4 regions of the Bradyrhizobium sp. USDA 4486 genome follow, and region 1 is predicted to be linked to each of the others. Evidence: predicted binding sites of a transcription regulator. Region 1 holds the regulator's gene; each other region holds the start of a gene.
What was found. The regulator LexA, encoded in region 1, represses DNA repair genes until DNA is damaged. The targets are predictions, from matches to a motif close to TGTTCNNNNTGTGTTCNG.
Positions count from the first base shown of each region.

Region 1 (2,199 bases):
GATTGTCGTAGCGGACGTTGTCGGCGAAGGCGAGCTCCGTTCCCGGCAGCAGGCAGACCGCGACTGTTGGATCGGCCGCGGAGGCAAAGCCGCGCGTCGAGGTGCCGCGGAAAGTTGTCGTCACGATCGTCTCGCCGACTTCGGCAGGGCGCGATGCGACGGCATGCAGGCTGTAGTCACACATCGTGGGTGCTCCTCATGCGGAGATAGCAACCCGCGCCTCTGTCTTACGAGGCGCAGGCCTCTATCAGAGTGGAAGCATCATAGCGTCTGCGCGGTTATAGGCAAATCTGCGGCTCGCCACCGCAGCATGCGATCACATTATCTTTCCCGAAGGCGCTAGGAACAAACCCTGCTTTCGCGCATTCGGTGGGCGCGTGTCAGCGGCCGGCGGGCGCCGACCAGCCGGAATATGGCCAGACCGATTGTGATGGCTGCGTGAGCGCATTGCGCGCGTTTCGGACTTGCTCGCTCGCTACCGTTTCCTTGGCGGTGTCCTTGCGGACATGGCGATGCGATGGTGCAGCAACGGCTTGCGACGTTGATCCCGCAATCAGCGCTGCGGCCACCGTGCTCAGGATGATCTTGCGCATGACGTCTCCTCGAACCTTCAAAAGCCATCCCGAAGCGGTCTGCTTGGTGCGGCGTGCCGAGGATGTAGCGTCGGAGCAGGGGCCGGATAATCTGAGCGAAACCAGAAAGACTATCCAGCGGGAGCGGACAATCATCCGCTCCGATCTCTGATGGCGATGCCGACCGGAGCGCGCGGACAGCGCGCTCAGGACTTGCGGTATCAGTACTTCCGATAAAGCCCGATCAGCTTGCCCTGAATCTTGACCCGGTTCGGCGGCAGGATGCGCACCTCATAGGCCGCATTGGCGGGCTCGAGCGCGATCGAGGCGCCACGACGGCGGAAGCGCTTCAAGGTCGCTTCCTCGTCGTCGATCAGCGCCACCACGATGTCGCCGGTGTCGGCGGTCTCGTTGCGCTGGATCAGCGCCATGTCGCCGTCGAGGATGCCGGCTTCCACCATGGAATCGCCGCGCACCTCGAGCGCGTAATGCTCGCCCGAGCCGAGCATGTCGGGCGGGACGCTGATCGTATGGCTGCGAGTCTGCAACGCCTCGATCGGCGTGCCGGCCGCAATGCGGCCCATCACCGGCACGGCGACGGGGCGCTCGCCCTCGTCGGCGGGCGGGCTGGACGTCGTCCTCACCTTGCCGAGATTGCCTTCGATGACGCTCGGCGTGAAGCCGCGGCGGTTGCCGGCCGCGGCCTGCAGCTCGGGCAGCTTGATGACTTCGATGGCGCGGGCGCGATTGGGCAGGCGGCGGATGAAGCCGCGCTCCTCGAGTGCGGTGATCAGGCGATGGATGCCCGACTTCGAGCGCAGATCGAGCGCGTCCTTCATCTCGTCGAAGGAGGGCGGCACGCCGCTTTCCTTCAATCGCTCGCTGATGAACCGCAGGAGCTCGTATTGTTTGCGCGTTAACATCTCGACCAAAATCCCCCGGTTGATGTCGTTCGATTCCGAGACGCTGAATTCAGCGATAAGCCGCTACATGCTCGAAACAAATCATGAACGGACACTATATGTTCGATACATGTTCCGCAACTGCTTAATTTACCGTGAACGCGACAAAGTTCGCGCCACGCGTGTAGCCGGCGCGTTCAGACCGGCAGGCGCAGCACCTCGCAAGGCGTGCCCGCTTCGGCCTTCGGCGCGAACGGCGCGCGCACCAGAAGTGCCTGTGCCGCAGCGAGATTCGCAAGCAGTGAGGAATCCTGGTGATTGACGGGAACGGCGATCAGCGTGCCGTCGTCGCGCGTCTCCAGCCGTGCGCGCAGATAATCCTCACGCTGGTCGTTGGCGCCGACGTCGCGGCCGAGCACCGCCCGTTCGCGGCGATGGTGAATCACGGAACGGCCCGACAGCGCGCGAATCAGCGGCACCATGAACAGGAAGGCACACACATAGGATGACACGGGATTGCCGGGCAGCCCGATCACGCGCATTGCCGCCAGGCGTCCATGCATCATCGGCTTGCCGGGCCGCATCGCGATCTTCCAGAATGTGATCGCGATCCCCTCGGCCGTCAGTGCCTGCTGGACCAGATCGTGGTCGCCGACCGAGGCGCCGCCGGTGGTGATCAGGATGTCGGCGCCGCTCTCGCGGGCGCGGCGGATGCCCGCCGTGGT
Region 1 covers NZ_JBSRZV010000001.1:2,003,732-2,005,930, forward strand. Annotated here, with positions in the region: gene ACVWY3_RS09815 (hypothetical protein) at 1-184, opposite strand, end outside; gene ACVWY3_RS09820 (hypothetical protein) at 381-593, opposite strand; gene lexA (transcriptional repressor LexA) at 794-1,495, opposite strand; gene ACVWY3_RS09830 (molybdopterin molybdotransferase MoeA) at 1,672-2,199, opposite strand, start outside.

Region 2 (2,199 bases), 3.5 Mb from region 1:
GCAAGCTGGCGCGGGAAATCACCGTCGCCGCCAAGCTCGGCACGCCAGACCCGGCCATGAACCCGCGCCTGCGCGCCGCCGTGATCGCCGCGCGCCAGGAGAACATGCCGAAGGACAATATCGAGCGCGCCATCAAGAAGGCGGCCGGTAACGACGGCGAGAACTATGACGAGATCCGCTACGAGGGCTACGGCCCCGGCGGCGTCGCCGTCATCGTCGAGGCGCTGACCGACAACCGCAACCGCGCCGCCTCCGACATCCGCTCCTTTTTCACCAAATCGGGCGGCAATCTCGGCGAAACCGGATCGGTCTCCTTCATGTTCGACCGCACCGGCATCATCGAATACGACCGCAGCGTCGCCGATGACGATGCGGTGCTCGATGCCGCGATCGAGGCCGGCGCCGACGACGTCGTCTCCGGCGAAGGCGGCCACGAGATCTACGCCTCGACCGAGAGCTATCGCGACGTCGCCAAGGCGCTGGAAGCCAAGTTCGGCGAACCGCGCAAGGCCGCGCTGATCTGGAAGCCGCAGAACACGGTGTCAGTCGACGACGAGACCGGCGAGAAGCTGCTCAAGCTGATGGACCTGCTCAACGAGCACGACGACGTCCAGAACGTCTACGCCAATTTCGAGGTGTCGGACGCGCTGATGGCGAAGATGGGCGGGTAGGCCGTCCGGTAGCCTCATCCACCGCTGTCATCGCCCGCGAAGGCGGGCGATCCGGTATTCCAGAGACGCCAGAAGGATACGGATAAGCCGCGGCGTACTGGGTACCCCGCCTCCGCGGGGTACGACACCGAATGCGTTGATGGCGGCTCCGCTGCCGCTCCCCCACATCCCCTGTTACTTCCGTTCTGTTTCTGTTTCCCCCATCGCGGCCAGCCGCTATCACTGGCCCATGACTGCGCTCCCGATTCGTGGCCCCGTTCGCATCATCGGCATCGACCCCGGCCTGCGCCGCACCGGCTGGGGCGTGATCGAGGCTGAGGGCAATCGTTTGGTCTACATCGCCTGCGGTTCGGTGGAACCGCCGGACGATCTGCCGCTGTCGAGCCGCCTGCTCGCGATCCACGAGGGGCTCGCGGCGGTTCTGTCTGATCACAAGCCGATCGAAGCCGCGGTCGAGCAGACTTTCGTCAACAAGGACGGCGTCGCGACGCTGAAGCTCGGCCAGGCCCGCGGCGTCGCCATGCTGGCGCCCGCAATGTTCGGCATCAGTGTTGCCGAATACGCGCCGAACCAGGTCAAGAAGACGGTGGTCGGCGCCGGCCACGCCGACAAGCAACAGATCGCGATGATGCTGAAGATATTGCTGCCGAAAGCCGAGCCGCCGTCCGCGGACGCGGCCGATGCGCTCGCCATCGCCATCACCCACGCCCATCACCGCCAGAGCACGGCGCTCAGGCTGAAGGTGGTGGGGATATGATCGGTCGATGCAACTCGTGGTCGTCATGCCCGGGCTTGTCCTGGGCATCCACGTTCTTTCTTGATGATCGCGAAGTCGTGGATGGCCGGGTCAAGCCCGGCCATGACGACAGAGGAGTGTCCGCCGCGATCGAGGTTCTAAAATGATCGGCAAGCTCAAGGGCCTGATCGATTCCTACGGCGAGGATTTCGTCATCCTCGACGTCGGCGGCGTCGGTTATCAGGTGCATTGCTCGTCGCGCACGTTGCAGCATCTGCCTTCGCCCGGCGAGGCCGCCGTGCTGTCGATCGAGACCTATGTTCGCGAGGATCAAATAAAACTGTTCGGCTTCCGCACCGACCAGGAGCGCGAATGGTTTCGCCTGCTCCAGACCGTGCAGGGCGTCGGCGCCAAGGTCGCACTCGCGGTGCTCGGTACGCTGGCGCCGGCCGATCTCGCCAATGCCATCGCGCTCCGCGACAAGGCCGCGGTGTCGCGCACGCCTGGCGTCGGACCCAAGGTCGCTGAACGCATCGTCACCGAATTGAAGGACAAGGCGCCAGCCTTCGCCAACGTGGATCCCGCCGTAGTTCATCTCGCCGGCGCCGTTGACGACCAGCGCGCGCCGCGCCCGGTGGCGGATGCGATCTCCGCCCTGGTCAATCTCGGCTACGGCCAGCCGCAGGCAGCTGCCGCGATTGCCTCGGCATCGCGCAGTGCCGGTGAAGGCGCCGAGACGGCCCAGCTCATCCGGCTCGGCTTGAAGGAGCTCGCGAAGTGAGCGATCCCAGG
Region 2 covers NZ_JBSRZV010000001.1:5,541,139-5,543,337, reverse strand. Annotated here, with positions in the region: gene ACVWY3_RS26255 (YebC/PmpR family DNA-binding transcriptional regulator) at 1-671, shown strand, start outside; gene ruvC (crossover junction endodeoxyribonuclease RuvC) at 901-1,428, shown strand; gene ruvA (Holliday junction branch migration protein RuvA) at 1,571-2,188, shown strand.
Region 2: a site for LexA is predicted at 853-870, ahead of ruvC (crossover junction endodeoxyribonuclease RuvC). Genes of this name have one in related genera too.

Region 3 (2,199 bases), 110 kb from region 1:
GTTCCTCGAAAAGCACCTCAAGCTCAAGATCAACAAGGCCAAGAGTGCGGTCGCCAAACCGAGCGTTCGCAAGTTCCTGGGCTTCAGCTTTACCGGCGGAAGTGAACCACCGCGACGGCGCATCGCGCCGCAGGCGCTCGCCCGCTTCAAGGTAAAAGTTCTGGAGCTGACGCGACGCACGTGCGGTCGAAGCCTCGTGCAGATTACCAAGGAGTTGTCAGCCTACCTGATCGGGTGGCGCGGCTACTTCGGCTTCTGCCAAACCCCGTCGGTGTTGCGCGTGCTTGACCGGTGGATCAGGCGGCGGCTGCGCGCCGTCGTCTGGAAGCAATGGAAGTATGGACCCGCTCGCTTCGCCGAGCTGCGACGCCGTGGCGTCGGCCGGGATCTGGCAGCGCAAACTGCCGGCGCCCCGCATGGCCCTTGGCGGCTCGCGAACAGCCCCGCGCTCGCCATTGCTCTGCCAAATAGCTTCTTCGCTTCGCTCGGCTTGGCTTCCGTCACGGGACAGTGGCCTGCATAATCCGCCGAACCGCCGTATACGGACCCGTATGTACGGTGGTGTGGGAGGGGAGGAGTCGCGAGACTCCCCCCTATCCCGATTTTCGCGCGCCGCTGATTGGCGCCGGTCACGTGCGGATTCCCCAAACCCGCACTCGACCGCGAACGAAGGGCCGACGCTTCGCCTGTTCCAGATCCCTCACTCCTGCCAGATGCCGCCAGCGCGCCAACAATCCGTTGACGATTCGCAAAGTCCACTGGAAATCCGCCCTCGTTCTTCCTACGTTCGCTGCCATACCCATCGGCGCCGTTCCCGGTTCCGGGCGAAGCGCGCCTCCAGCGTCGGCGCGCTCGCGCACCCATGGGATTCCTTGAGGGCAACTCGGATGGATGAAGTGATCAAGGCGAAGCGCCAACAGCAGAACGCGGGCTCCAGCCTGCGCGCAATTACGATCCGTGGCGCGCGCGAGCACAACCTCAAGAACATCGACGTCGAGATTCCCCGCGACAAGCTCGTGGTGTTCACCGGGCTCTCCGGCTCCGGCAAATCCTCGCTCGCCTTCGACACCATCTACGCCGAAGGCCAGCGCCGCTACGTCGAGTCGCTCTCGGCCTATGCCCGCCAGTTCCTGGAGATGATGCAGAAGCCTGACGTCGATCAGATCGACGGGCTGTCGCCGGCGATCTCGATCGAGCAGAAGACGACGTCGAAGAATCCGCGTTCGACCGTCGGCACCGTGACCGAGATCTACGACTACATGCGCCTGCTCTGGGCCCGCGTCGGCGTGCCCTATTCGCCCGCGACCGGCCTGCCGATCGAGAGCCAGACCGTCTCGCAGATGGTCGACCGGGTGCTGGCGCTGCCCGAAGGCACCCGCCTCTATCTGCTGGCCCCGGTCGTGCGCGGCCGCAAGGGCGAGTACCGCAAGGAGCTCGCCGAATGGCTCAAGAAGGGCTTTCAGCGCGTCAAGATCGACGGCACCTTCTACGAGCTGGCCGAAGCCCCTGGCCTCGACAAGAAATTCCCGCACGACATCGACGTCGTGGTCGACCGCATCGTGGTCCGCGCCGACATCGGCCAGCGCCTCGCCGAAAGCTTTGAGACTGCGCTGAAGCTCGCCGAAGGCCTCGCCGTCGTCGAGTTCGCCGACGCGCCGGCCGCCACCGCGCCCGCCGAGGAGAAGAAGAAGACCGCGAAGATCCACGACAAGAGCGGCCCCGAGCGCATCCTGTTCTCGGAAAAGTTCGCCTGCCCGGTCTCCGGCTTCACCATCCCCGAGATCGAGCCGCGCCTGTTCTCGTTCAACAATCCCTATGGCGCCTGCCCGGCCTGCGGCGGTCTCGGCGTCGAGCAGCATGTCGACGAGGACCTCGTCATCCCCGAGAAGGACCTCACCTTGCGCAAGGGCGCGATCGCGCCCTGGGCCAAGTCGTCATCGCCCTACTATACGCAGACGCTCACCGCGCTCGGCAAGCACTACAAGTTCACGCTCGACACGAAATGGAAGGACCTGCCGAAGAAGACGAGAGACGCGATCCTCTACGGCTCCGGCGAGGACGAGATCAAGTTCTCCTACGAGGACGGGGTGCGCTCCTACGACACCAAGAAGCCGTTCGAGGGCGTGATCACCAACATCAACCGCCGCTACCGCGAAACGGAAAGTGAATGGGCGCGCGAGGAGCTGGCGAAATATTTCC
Region 3 covers NZ_JBSRZV010000001.1:2,118,052-2,120,250, reverse strand. Annotated here, with positions in the region: gene ltrA (group II intron reverse transcriptase/maturase) at 1-523, shown strand, start outside; gene uvrA (excinuclease ABC subunit UvrA) at 888-2,199, shown strand, end outside.
Region 3: a site for LexA is predicted at 774-791, ahead of uvrA (excinuclease ABC subunit UvrA). Genes of this name have one in related genera too.

Region 4 (2,199 bases), 120 kb from region 1:
ACCCCAGCGATAATTGATACGAACGAGACCCATATCGACGTCCTGGCGGACGCGTTCGGTCTGGACGAGAACGCCGCCGAGGGTGAAGTCGACGTTACGACTGCCGAGGAAGATGTGATCGTACTCGACGCCCACCGACCAGTTTGGAGCGAAGCCAAATTCGAGACCGGCGCCGACCGTTCCGCCCCAGCGGGTTTCCCGGGCCGATCCGAAGGTAGTGCCTGCACCCACGAAACCTGGCGCGACGATGAGGTCGTATTTGTCGCCCACGACCGCGCCACCACCCTTTACGTAGAACAGAACGTTATTCCAGGCATAGCCGACCTGGCCGGTAATCAGGCCGAAGGCATCGATCCGGGTACGGTTCTGCTGACCCGGGGCAGTCGGGCTGATGTTGTTTCCGCTGAAGTCAGCCCAGTTGCCCTGGCCTTCCAGGCCAAACACCCAGTTGGCGGATTGCCAACGATATCCGATTTGACCGCCGACCGTGCCGCCCGACGCGTCATGGCAGCCGTCTGTGATCAGCGTGCCGACGACCGGTGTCACGAAATCCCAACAATTGCGGCTCGTACCCCAGCCACCGTTGATGCCGATGTAGAAGCCGCTCCAGTCGTAAACGGTCGCCACCACCGGTGCCGGAGCCTTGGTGTAGGGACGCGCCGCGAGATCCGCCGCGCTTGCGGGAGCCGACAGGCCCAACGCTATTGCACTGATTGCACCAAACAAAATCTTATTCATTGCAGTCTCCCCAGTTTCGTCCGCTTCTCGAAGTCCCCGAAACGGTTGATCAGGCGCGACGCCCATATGGACTCAATTCCAAGGCAACCGTAGCTCAATGGTGAGGCAGAGTCCGTCTCCGAAATGCAACAGTCAGGGACCATCTGAGGCGTTTCTAACTTGATGAATGTTAAGCGCTTTTGCCCGTTGCCGGGAACCGGAAAAAGTTCCATCCGACGCTTGCTATTTTTGACGCCACCTCCGCCCGGTCCTGCCGCGCGTTGAGTGCGATCTGCACAAGAACAAATCTGGAACAAGCCAAGGGCTGATGCTATATGTGGGGATAACCTGAGGGGCGACGGGCTGATCACCCCGCGCGAGCGTATAGGTCGGCTCAACGGGGCGGCGGAGCTTCGCGGCGGGCGGGTTCGGCCTTTTGACATTCAATGGCATTTGGAGTGGAGAGCGGCGATGGCGGGAAGCGTCAACAAGGTCATTCTGGTTGGAAACCTCGGCAAGGACCCCGAAATCCGCCGCACCCAGGACGGGCGGCCGATCGCGAATTTGAGCATCGCCACCTCGGAGACCTGGCGCGACAAGAACAGCGGCGAACGCAAGGAAAAGACCGAGTGGCACCGCGTGGTGATCTTCAACGAAGGTCTCTGCAAGGTCGCCGAGCAGTACCTGAAGAAGGGCGCCAAGGTTTACATCGAGGGCGCGCTGCAGACCCGCAAATGGACCGACCAGAGCGGCGTTGAGAAGTACTCCACCGAGGTCGTGCTGCAGGGCTTCAACTCGACGCTGACGATGCTCGATGGTCGCGGCGGGGGCGGAGGAGGCGGCAGCTTCGGCGACGAGCCGGGCGGCGATTTCGGCTCCTCGGGTCCCGTCAGCAGCGCGCCGCGCCTTCCCGTGGCTGCCGGCGGCGGTGGCCGCAACAGCGACATGGACGACGATATCCCGTTCTGAGGCGGGCCACCCCGCGACAACGGGCCGGATCGGGCGGCGCGTTCCACGCGAGGTCAGCAGATCGTACTAATCGGCGGGACGGGCTCGGGACTTCCGGGCCCGCTTCACGTTTGGGATGAACTCGGATCGCGCCCGGCCAGCGGGCTCGCCGGGGCTCCTGCCGCCCGGTTTGACAGGGGCCAAAGCGCAATTCCTGCAAGCTGCTCCGGAAGCCGCCCAAGTGGCGGTCGCAGGGGCTTAAGTTATTGGAAGAATGAGCGGAAAAAGCACCTTGGGACGGGCCGTAAGGGTGGTTATCGGGGCGTCGATGCGCTATATGATTCCCAGATAAACCTCACCGGATTTCCCCTTGGCTGACGACGACAACAAGCCCGGCGACCAGCCGGCGCAACCCTCGGACATTCGCCCCGTCTCCATCCTCGACGAGATGAAGAAGTCCTACCTCGATTACGCCATGAGCGTGATCGTGTCGCGCGCGCTGCCCGATGCACGCGACGGCCTGAAGCCGGTGCA
Region 4 covers NZ_JBSRZV010000001.1:2,122,541-2,124,739, forward strand. Annotated here, with positions in the region: gene ACVWY3_RS10395 (outer membrane protein) at 1-738, opposite strand, end outside; gene ACVWY3_RS10400 (single-stranded DNA-binding protein) at 1,189-1,686, shown strand; gene gyrA (DNA gyrase subunit A) at 2,036-2,199, shown strand, end outside.
Region 4: a site for LexA is predicted at 1,016-1,033, ahead of ACVWY3_RS10400 (single-stranded DNA-binding protein). Genes of this name have one in related genera too.